DNA from 2 places in the Kitasatospora sp. NPDC001119 genome. Region 2 is predicted to be linked to the other one. Evidence: riboswitches for the same ligand, from Rfam matches in the RefSeq annotation. Region 2 holds a riboswitch; the other holds the start of a gene.
What was found. A riboswitch is a leader RNA that binds a small molecule or an ion and turns the genes downstream of it on or off. The one in region 2 is predicted to bind cyclic di-AMP.

Region 1 (4,367 bases), on a different contig from region 2:
CGGCAGCGACAGCTGGGCCAGCCCTCCGGCCGCGAGCAGCAGCGCGCCCCGCCGGGACAGCACGCGGCGGGGGCGACGTATGGCGGCGGGTCCGGCGGGGCCGGACGGCGGGGCGTTCAGAGCCGGACCACCCCGGAGACGGGCATGGCGGTGACGCTCTCGTAGCGGACCCTGGCGCCCGGGCGGGGGGCGTGCACGATCACGCCGCCGCCGGCGTACATGCCGACGTGGTGCATGTCCCGGTAGAAGATCACCAGGTCTCCCGGTCGCGCTTCGGACAGGCTGATCCGCTGCCCGGCGTACGCCTGGGCCTGCGAGGTGCGCGGCAGGGTCACTCCGGCCTGCCGCCAGCTGTAGTACATCAGACCGGAGCAGTCGAACGCGTGCGGGCCGGTGGCCCCGTAGACGTACGGGGAGCCGATCATCCGCACCGCGGCGGCCAGCGCGGCCGCCCCGCGCTCGGAGGCGGGCGGGGCGGTGCCGAGGTCCAGCCGGTCGGTGCCCCGGGTGGCGCGCTGCTCGGCGTCCCGGGCGTCCTGGACCGCCAGCCGGGCCCGCTCGACGGCGCCCAGGCCGTTCAGCAGCTTCTGCGCCCCGGCCAGCCGCTGCTGGACCTGCTGTTTGCTGTCGGCGAGCGAACGCCGGGTCCGGTCCAGCTCGGCGAGCTTGTCGGCCGCCTCGGTGCGGCGCTGGTCGAGCCGGCGTTGGCGGGTGATCAGCTCGTGCAGGGTCTCCTGCTGGCGCACGGCGGCCTGGCCCTGGGTGCGGGCGCGGGCCAGGTAGCCCTCCGGGTCGGGCGAGAGGATGAGCTGGGCGGTCTGGGTCATCCCGCCGCCGCGGTACTCGGCCCCGGCCACCATCGCCAGGTCGCCGCGCAGCCCGTTGAGCTGGTCCTGGGCGAGGGCGATCTCGCCCTGGAGGATCGTGGTCTCGCCCTGGAGCCGCCGCTGGGCCTCCTGCGCGGCGTTGAACCTCTCGGACGCCTGCTCGGCCTCGTCGTACAGCTGCTCGACCTGCGTCTTGACGTCCTGACGGTCGCCCGGGTCGGGGCTGGCGGGGGCCGCCTGGGCGCTGCCTCCGGTGGCCGCGCCCAACGCGGTGGCGGCGGCCGCGGTCAGCACCAGCGCCCGGGTGAGCAGTTGGGAACGGCGGTGCACGGGCATGGCGGCAGCGGCTCCAATCCTGCGGCGCGGCCCCCGCCGCCGCACCGGGACGGGCGGCCGTCGAGCGGGAGTCCGGTGGCAGACGTTAGCGAGTCCGGGCAAGCGAGTCCAAACCCCTCCCAACCCGAATATTCACTCCCCAATCGGACATCAGATCGAGCCGCCGGAAAAGCCGCAGGCCCGGCCTCCCCTGGGGGAGACCGGGCCTGGAGACGTCCGAGCGGGGATCAGACCCGCACGATGCCGGTCAGCGGCATGTTGGTGACCGCCTCGTAGCGCACCGACGCGCCCGGCTTGGGGGCGTGCAGCACCTGGCCGTTGCCGGCGTAGATGCCGACGTGGTGGGCGTCGGTGTAGAAGATCAGCAGGTCGCCGGGCTGGGCCTTGGAGAGGTCCGTCCCGAGCCGGGTGCCGGCCGAGGCCTGCGCCTGCGAGGTGCGCGGCAGCGACACGCCGGCCTGGTTGTACGCCCAGACCATCAGACCGGAGCAGTCGAAGGAGCCCGGGCCGGTGGCGCCCCAGACGTACGGGCTGCCGATCTTGGAGGCGGCGGCGGACAGCGCGGCGGCACCGCGCGAGCTGCCGGGGGCCACGTTCACCGGAGCGGTGGTCGTGGGGGCCGAGAGGCTGCCGCGGCTGTTGTCGCGGGAGGCGCGGTCGGCCTGCTGCTGCTGGGCCTGGGCGGCGTCGGCCTTGGCCTTGGCCTCGGCGGCGGCCTTCTCCTCGGCCTGGCGCAGCGCCTGGCGGTCCTGCTCGGTCAGCGTGTTGAGCAGGTCCTGGGCCGCCTTCAGCTTGCCCTGGACCTCGTCCTTGGAGGCCTTCAGCTGCTGGGTGGTCGACTCCAGCTCGGCGAGCTTGCCCTGGGCCTCGTTGCGGTCCTGGTCGAGCTTGCGCTGCTGCTCCTGGAGCTCCTTCAGCTGACCCTTCTGGGTGCTGCCGGCCTGGTTCAGCGCGTCGGCCTGGCTGAGGAAGCTGTCCGGGCTGGAGGAGAACATCAGCTGGACGGTGGGGGATATCCCCCCGTTGCGGTACTGCTCGCCGGCGATCTCGGCGAGGCCGCCCTGGAGCTCGGTGACCTGGGCCTGCTGACGGGCCACCTGGTCCTGCAGGCCGGAGACCTGCTTCTCCAGGTCCTGCTGCTTGGCCTGGGCGGCGTTGTAGTTCTCGGTCGCGACCTCGGCCTGCTCGTTGAGCTGGTCGACCTGCCCCTTGACCTGTTCCTTGGTCGGCTGCGGGTCCGCGTGGGCACCCTGCGCGGAGAGGACGACGGCTGCGGCGGCGACGCCGGTCAGGATCGAGACCCGGGCGCGGCCGGCGGGCTTGGGACGACGATGGGACGCCACGAAGGCGGACTCCTTCTTCCTACGGCCGCCTACCGGGTGAGCTGACGGGTTCGGGCCGGAAGCATGCCCTACGACGCCTCACGGCCGTTCCACCGGCCGACCTGGCGCCGATTCACCCCGGAGGAACGTGGTTCCCCGGCTCCGCTCCGCAGCGCCCCCTACCACTGGGCTCCCCTGTCGGACAGTCGCTTCGACCTGTCCCGCTGCCTTGCGAACTCGACGGTAACCACCGCCGCCACCCTGGCTGGGCGATCGACAGTGCGGTGGTTCGGAGCATGACCCTAGTAACTGAACCGTGATCGGTTCAAATCCTTGTCAGAAAAAAGACAGAAGATTACCCAAGTTCCTTTGTGAAAATGACCGATGGTGACCATTGACGCACACAAGGCTGATCGGTTCTCACCATGTGGTCGTCGAAGGGCCGGAAACCCGAAACGCCACCCCGAACGGGGGTGGCGCTTTTCACAGGCCCCCGCGGGAGCCCCCCGGGCGTGTCGGTCCGTCAGACCCGGCGGATGGTGTTGATCGACATCGCGTCGGCCTTCATCACCTTCACCACGTCACCGGTGTGCGGCGCGTGGACCACCATGCCGTTGCCGATGTACATCCCGACGTGGTGCATGTCGGGGCCGTAGATCACCAGGTCGCCCGGCTGGGCCTGGTCCAGCGAGGGGATCCGGGTGCCGTAGTGGCCCTGCTCCTGCGAGGTGCGCGGCAGCGAGACGCCCGCCTGCCCGTACGCCCAGACCATCAGGCCCGAGCAGTCGAAGGTGGTCGACCCGGTGGCGCCCCACACGTACGGCGAGCCCTGCTTGCTCATCGCCTTGGCCAGCGCCGTGGCCGCGTAGCCGCTGGCCGGCGGCAGGCTGCCGAGGTCGACCCGGTCGCTGCCGCGCGAGGCGCGGTCGTCCTGCGCCTGCTGGGCCCGCAGCGCCGCGCGGTCGGCGGAGCTCAGCGAGTTCAGCAGGTCCTGGGCGGCCTTCAGCTTGGTGTTGACGTCCGACTTGGCCTGGTTCAGGTCCTTGGTGGTGGTGTCCAGCGAGGCGAGGACGGCGGCCGCCTCGGTCTTCTCCTGGTCCAGCCGGCGCTGCTGGTCCAGCAGCCCCTTGAGCGCCTCGGCCTGACTGGTGCTGGCCTGCTGGACGGTGGAGGCCTTGTCCAGGTAGCCGGACGGGTCCGAGGAGAGCATCAGCTGGACGGACGGGTCGATGCCGCCGCTGCGGTACTGCTCGCCCGCCACCTCGGCGAGGCCGCCCTGGAGCTGGGTCATCTGCTCCTGGCCGCGGGCCACCTGGTCCTGCAGCTGGTCGGCCTGCTTCCGCAGCTGGTCGGCCCGCTCCTTGGCGCCGTTGTACTTCTCGGCCGCCTGCTCCTGCTCCTCCTGGAGCTGGTCGATCTGCGCCTTGACGTCCGTCTTGTTCGGCTGCGGCGCGGCGTGCGCGGCCACCTGGGCGGAGAGGGCGACCGCGGTCGCAGCGGCCGCGGTGAGCACGGAGATCCGTGCGCGGCTCGGCTGCTTGGGACGGCGGTGGGAGGCCAAGGGACCGGCTCCTTCTTCCAACGGGCTCACCTGATGGGATGAGATTCCGGAAAATAGGTTTGACGCCAGACCCTAGTGAAGATCTATCCGTTTTGCCACTCCCCCGAAGGCGTGAACTCCGGTCCCCACACTGACTTCACCGGACTCGCACAATGCTCCGAAACAGGACCTGACCAGGCATCATGCGAACCTCCCCGGGTTCAGGGCCGGGCCAGCCGGTTCAGCAGCAGCACCGACGCCACGGGGCGCGCGCCCGCCTTCCGCACGCCCTCCGCGACCTCCCGGTCGGTGGACACCACCACCACCGGACGGCCCTGCGGC
Region 2 (4,367 bases):
GATCGCTCTCCGGGGCCCGTCGGCGTGCGCGCGGTCGGCCGTCGCGGGCCGTGGCGGGCCGTGCCGGACCGTGGCGGGCCGTGGGGTGGGTCAGCCCTCCTGGGCGGTAGGGCGGTCGGCGGTCAGGCGGTGCCCATCGGCGGCCTCGCCGGTACGGGTCTCGGTGCGGCGGCCGCGGGCCAGGTAGTCGCGCAGAACCAGTTCGACGGCGTCCTGGGGGCTCTTGGTGCCGGAGAGCATCATCGCGTCGATCGCGAGGTTCGCGTCGAGGGTGACGGTGACCTGGGCCATGTGACTCCTCCTCGGGTGCAGAGCAGCAGCATGCCCGCTGGGGCGGCGATCCACCACGGAACGGGGCGGAACCGCGGTCGGGAACGGTCGGGCACGCCGGGGCCCCGGGAACGCCGGAACCCCCGGGGAGGAGCGACCAGACTCTCCCCGGGGGTGGTGGGCGGTCAGCGTTCGGACGACGGCCGACAGCTGACGGATAACAGCTGACAGATGTTGAAAGCTGTCAGCTGTTATCTGTTACCCGTCAGCTGTTACCGGCCGTCCGTCGGCCGTGCGCCGTGGACCGTGCGCCGTCCTCAGACCCGGCCGGCGAAGTCCGGGGCCCAGTTGGCGATGCTCTGCTCGCGGACGCCCGAGCTCGGGTTGGCGGCCTCGACGTACTTGCCGTTGCCGATGTAGATCGCGACGTGGTAGACGCCGGAGTCCTTGCCGTTGTTGGACCAGAACAGCAGGTCGCCCGCCTGGAGGCTGTCCAGCGAGACGTGGGTGCTGGCGGCGGCCTGGTCGGCGGCGACGCGCGGGACGGAGACGCCCGCGGCGCGCAGCGCGGCCTGGGTCAGGCCGGAGCAGTCCCAGCCGCCGTTGCCGGTGCCGCCGTAGACGTACGCCTGACCGACCTTCGACTGGGCGAAGGAGACCGCGGCGGCCATGCTGCCGGTCGCGGCCGGCGCCTGGGTCTGGGTCTGGGTCTGCGTCTGGGGAGCGGGCTTGGTGGCGGGCTTCGCGGCCGGCTTGGTGGACGGCTTGGCGGCCGGGGCCTCGGGCTGCGCGGTCGGCTGGGCGTTCACGGCACCGCCGTTCGCGGACTGGCCGGACTTCTGCGAGCGGTCGAACCAGGTGAAGTCCGAGCCGGACGTGCCGGCGGAGGACTGGCCGGCCCGGGCCTGGCCGTTGCCGCCGAAGGACAGCTGCTGGCCCGGGTAGATGGTGTCCGGACCCTCGGTCAGGGTGCCGCGGTTGAGGTCGTACAGCCGCTGCCAGCCGCCCTGCACCTTGTGCTGGTCGGCGATCGCGGACAGCCAGTCGCCCTCGACGACGGTGTAGTCGCCGCCCTGGGCCTGCTGCTGGCGCTTCTGCACCCAGTCGCTCCGGTTGCCGGAGGCGGCGGAGTCGGTGGAGGCCTGCGCGTCGCCCTGGGCGGGCGCGGCGGGCTTCGCGGCGGGGGTCTGGGGCTGCGCGGGCTCGGCGCTGGGCTTCGCGGCCGGAGCGGCCGGCTTGGCGCTCTGGGCGGGCGCGGCGGGCTTGGCGGCGGTCGAACCCGCCGAGGTGTCAACGGCGGCCGCGGCGCCGCCCTTGGTGAGCCCGGCCTGGACCGAGCAGACCGGCCAGGCGCCGGGGCCCTGCGAGGCGAGGACCTTCTCGGCGACGGCGATCTGCTGGTCCTTGGTGGCCAGGTCGGCGCGGGCCGCGTAGGCCGTGCCGCCGAAGGCGGACCAGGTGCTGGAGGTGAACTGGAGGCCGCCGTAGAAGCCGTTGCCGGTGTTGATGCTCCAGTTGCCGCCGCTCTCGCACTGGGCGACCTTGTCCCAGGTGGCGACGGAGGCGGCCGAGGCGGTGCCGGTGGTGAGGCAGGGGACGGTGAGGCCGACGCCCGCGACGCCGAGGGCGGCGATCACGCGACGGGTACGGCCGGACAGACGGGTGCCGTTGGTGGGCAGCATGAAGACGTGGTCCTCTCCCACGCCTGCGAGGTGAGCTGTCGGATTCGGGCTGGAGTTGCCCGGCCGTGCGGTGAGCACGGCTTCACCCCTAGCCCTGGACCGTTCCGGAGAGCGGTCCGGGGCGACTTACCTGTGGGTCCCCCGCTCCTGCCGTGGTGCGTTTTCGCGCTTCCAGGACATCCGACGGCAGGACTCGGCGTTGCGGATGACCGGGTTCGTGTGGTCACGAACGGGGAGCACGTTAATCAGACTTAAGTTCAAACTGCAAACCACTGTGATGTGCATCACGGTTTAGTGGAAACTGCCAAAATTGCCACTCACCATGATCGTAAATGATCGTTTTCAGGCAATGCTGTTGTGGAAGCCGACAACTGGCTCCGCCTCAGGAGTGGCGTGACGGTGCGTCGAATCGCGGAGTGGCGCACTCCGGCGGGTGGGGGAGCGGTCGCGATCGGCGCATGTGAATCCACGCTCCCTATTTCCTTTCAAATAGCGCCAGAACGGACATTCCCCTTCATTGCCGGGTGACTCCCGTACGGGACGGACGGGGTGGGGGAAGTACACGGAAGGGCCCGGAACGCGATGCGTTCCGGGCCCTTCCGTGCGCGCGAACCCGCGCGCGGTGTCCTTATCGTCCGCCAGGCCCCTCGGCGGCCGCGTGGGCGCCACGGGAGCCCTCCACGACCCCCTCGGCCTCGGCGGCGGCCGCCGCCTCCGCCTCGGCCCGTGCCAGGTCCTCCGGGGACGGCGTGGGCAGCGCGGCCAGGTAGGTGGAGGCGATCAGCTGGCCGACCGACGGGTAGGCGCCCAGCGGCGCGGCCGACGGGCAGCCGGTCTCCTCGGCGGCGGTGGCGAGCAGCTCGGAGTCCGCCTCCGGGCCGATCACCAGCGGGGCCAGCGCCGGGCGCTGCGAGCCGGTGTCCTTGAGGTGGTTGACGGCCGCGGCCACCGAGCCGGGCACGTCGAGCGCGGCGGCGACGACCGGCACGGCCAGCCGGGCGGCCAGCAGCACGCCGGTGATGCCGGCCGCGGCGGCCGCGTCCTCGCCGCCGACGGTGGTCAGCACCACGCCGTCCGCGGCGGTCGCGATGGCGAACAGTCGGGCGCGGTCGGCCCGGGCCAGCCCGGCCTCGGAGAGCCGGACGTGCACGGCCTCGGCCAGCAGCGGGTGCGGGCCCAGCGGGTCGGTGACGGGCGCGCCGTACTCGGCGGCGAGCGCGTGAAGCCCGGTCAGGAAGGTGTGCGGGCCGGGCACCAGCGGCACCAGGACGGGCATCGGCCGCCCGGCCTCGGCGGCCAGGGCCAGCAGCTCGGCCACGGTGCGGTCCTCGCCGCTCGCGCCCGCCGCACCGTCACCGGGGAGGTAGCCGACGGCCGTCTGGACGCCGTTCTGCTCGGTGCGGACGATCGAGAGCAGCTCCTCGACGACCGAGCGGGACTCGGGCCCGGCGGTCGCGGGCACGGCGAGCACCAGGGCCGGGGCGCCGGCCGGGATCTCGGGGCGCTCGGGACGACGGTGGCGCCCCCGCGCACGGGAGCCTGGAGTACGGACGGGCAGTGGCGCGCCCGGAATGGCTGCGGTGCTCATGCCGGAGATCGTAGGACATCGGCCCGTCCGGCTTGCAGTCGGCTGCCGTACGGGTTTCGCGTGCTCGCGGTACGGACCCGGTGCGTCTCCGGCGCCGGTCCGGGCGCTTTGCCTACAATCCGGACATTCTTCGCCCAACCCCCGCATGGTGGCCGGTGCTTGTCCCGACGCGATCCGAGGGGGCGGGCGTTGCACCCGGGGCGCGTGAGATGTCTCACAGCATGAGCCCGGATTGACGGAGGGTCACGGGCGGGCGACTCCCGGCATTCGAAGATCAACATTCAGCGGGGAGGTGCTCACGGCCGGTTATCGCGGGCTCGACGATTCATCGGCTATGTCCGTTTACGTACCGTCAGGGGAAGGGCCCGTGAAGAGTTCGCGGCTGCGGGTAAAAGGCCTCGTGCACCTGCAATGTCCCGTGCTGATGCACGTGCACTGCGGCTATCATCACGTCAAGTGAGGCGTTGTGCCGGACCGGTACGGGGCCGGTCCGTTCGTTTCGGCGGTGCCGGGGGCGCCGCGCTGGACGACAACTCCGGAGCTCTTCGGGAGATTTCTATGCACGACTCGCAGGACACGCACGGCTCGTACGACACCTACAACGGGATGGCCGCCGCCGATCTCCAGGGGGTGGTCTGGCAGAAGAGCCGGCACAGCAACTCCCAGGGCAACTGCGTCGAGTTCGCGGCCCTGCCGGGCGGCGATGTGGCGATGCGCAACTCGCGGTTCCCGGACGGCCCCGCCCTCATCTACACCCGGGCCGAGATCTCCGCCCTGCTGCTGGGGGCGAAGGACGGGGAGTTCGACCACCTGGCGGTCTGACCGGC

Region 1: another riboswitch for cyclic di-AMP. It lies ahead of ACWDD9_RS08620 (C40 family peptidase); the one in region 2 lies ahead of ACWDD9_RS00085 (transglycosylase family protein).

The regions. Positions count from the first base shown of each region.
Region 1 is NZ_JBSFKI010000005.1:270,810-275,176, forward strand. Features, by position in the region: gene ACWDD9_RS08610 (hypothetical protein) at 1-63, opposite strand, end outside; gene ACWDD9_RS08615 (C40 family peptidase) at 117-1,163, opposite strand; gene ACWDD9_RS08620 (C40 family peptidase) at 1,391-2,506, opposite strand; cyclic di-AMP (ydaO/yuaA leader) riboswitch at 2,517-2,670, opposite strand; gene ACWDD9_RS08625 (C40 family peptidase) at 3,009-4,046, opposite strand; gene ACWDD9_RS08630 (NYN domain-containing protein) at 4,247-4,367, opposite strand, start outside.
Region 2 is NZ_JBSFKI010000001.1:14,132-18,498, reverse strand. Features, by position in the region: gene ACWDD9_RS00090 (hypothetical protein) at 91-291, opposite strand; gene ACWDD9_RS00085 (transglycosylase family protein) at 588-1,973, opposite strand; cyclic di-AMP (ydaO/yuaA leader) riboswitch at 1,960-2,130, opposite strand; gene ACWDD9_RS00080 (hypothetical protein) at 2,581-3,540, opposite strand; gene ACWDD9_RS00075 (DUF397 domain-containing protein) at 4,099-4,362, shown strand.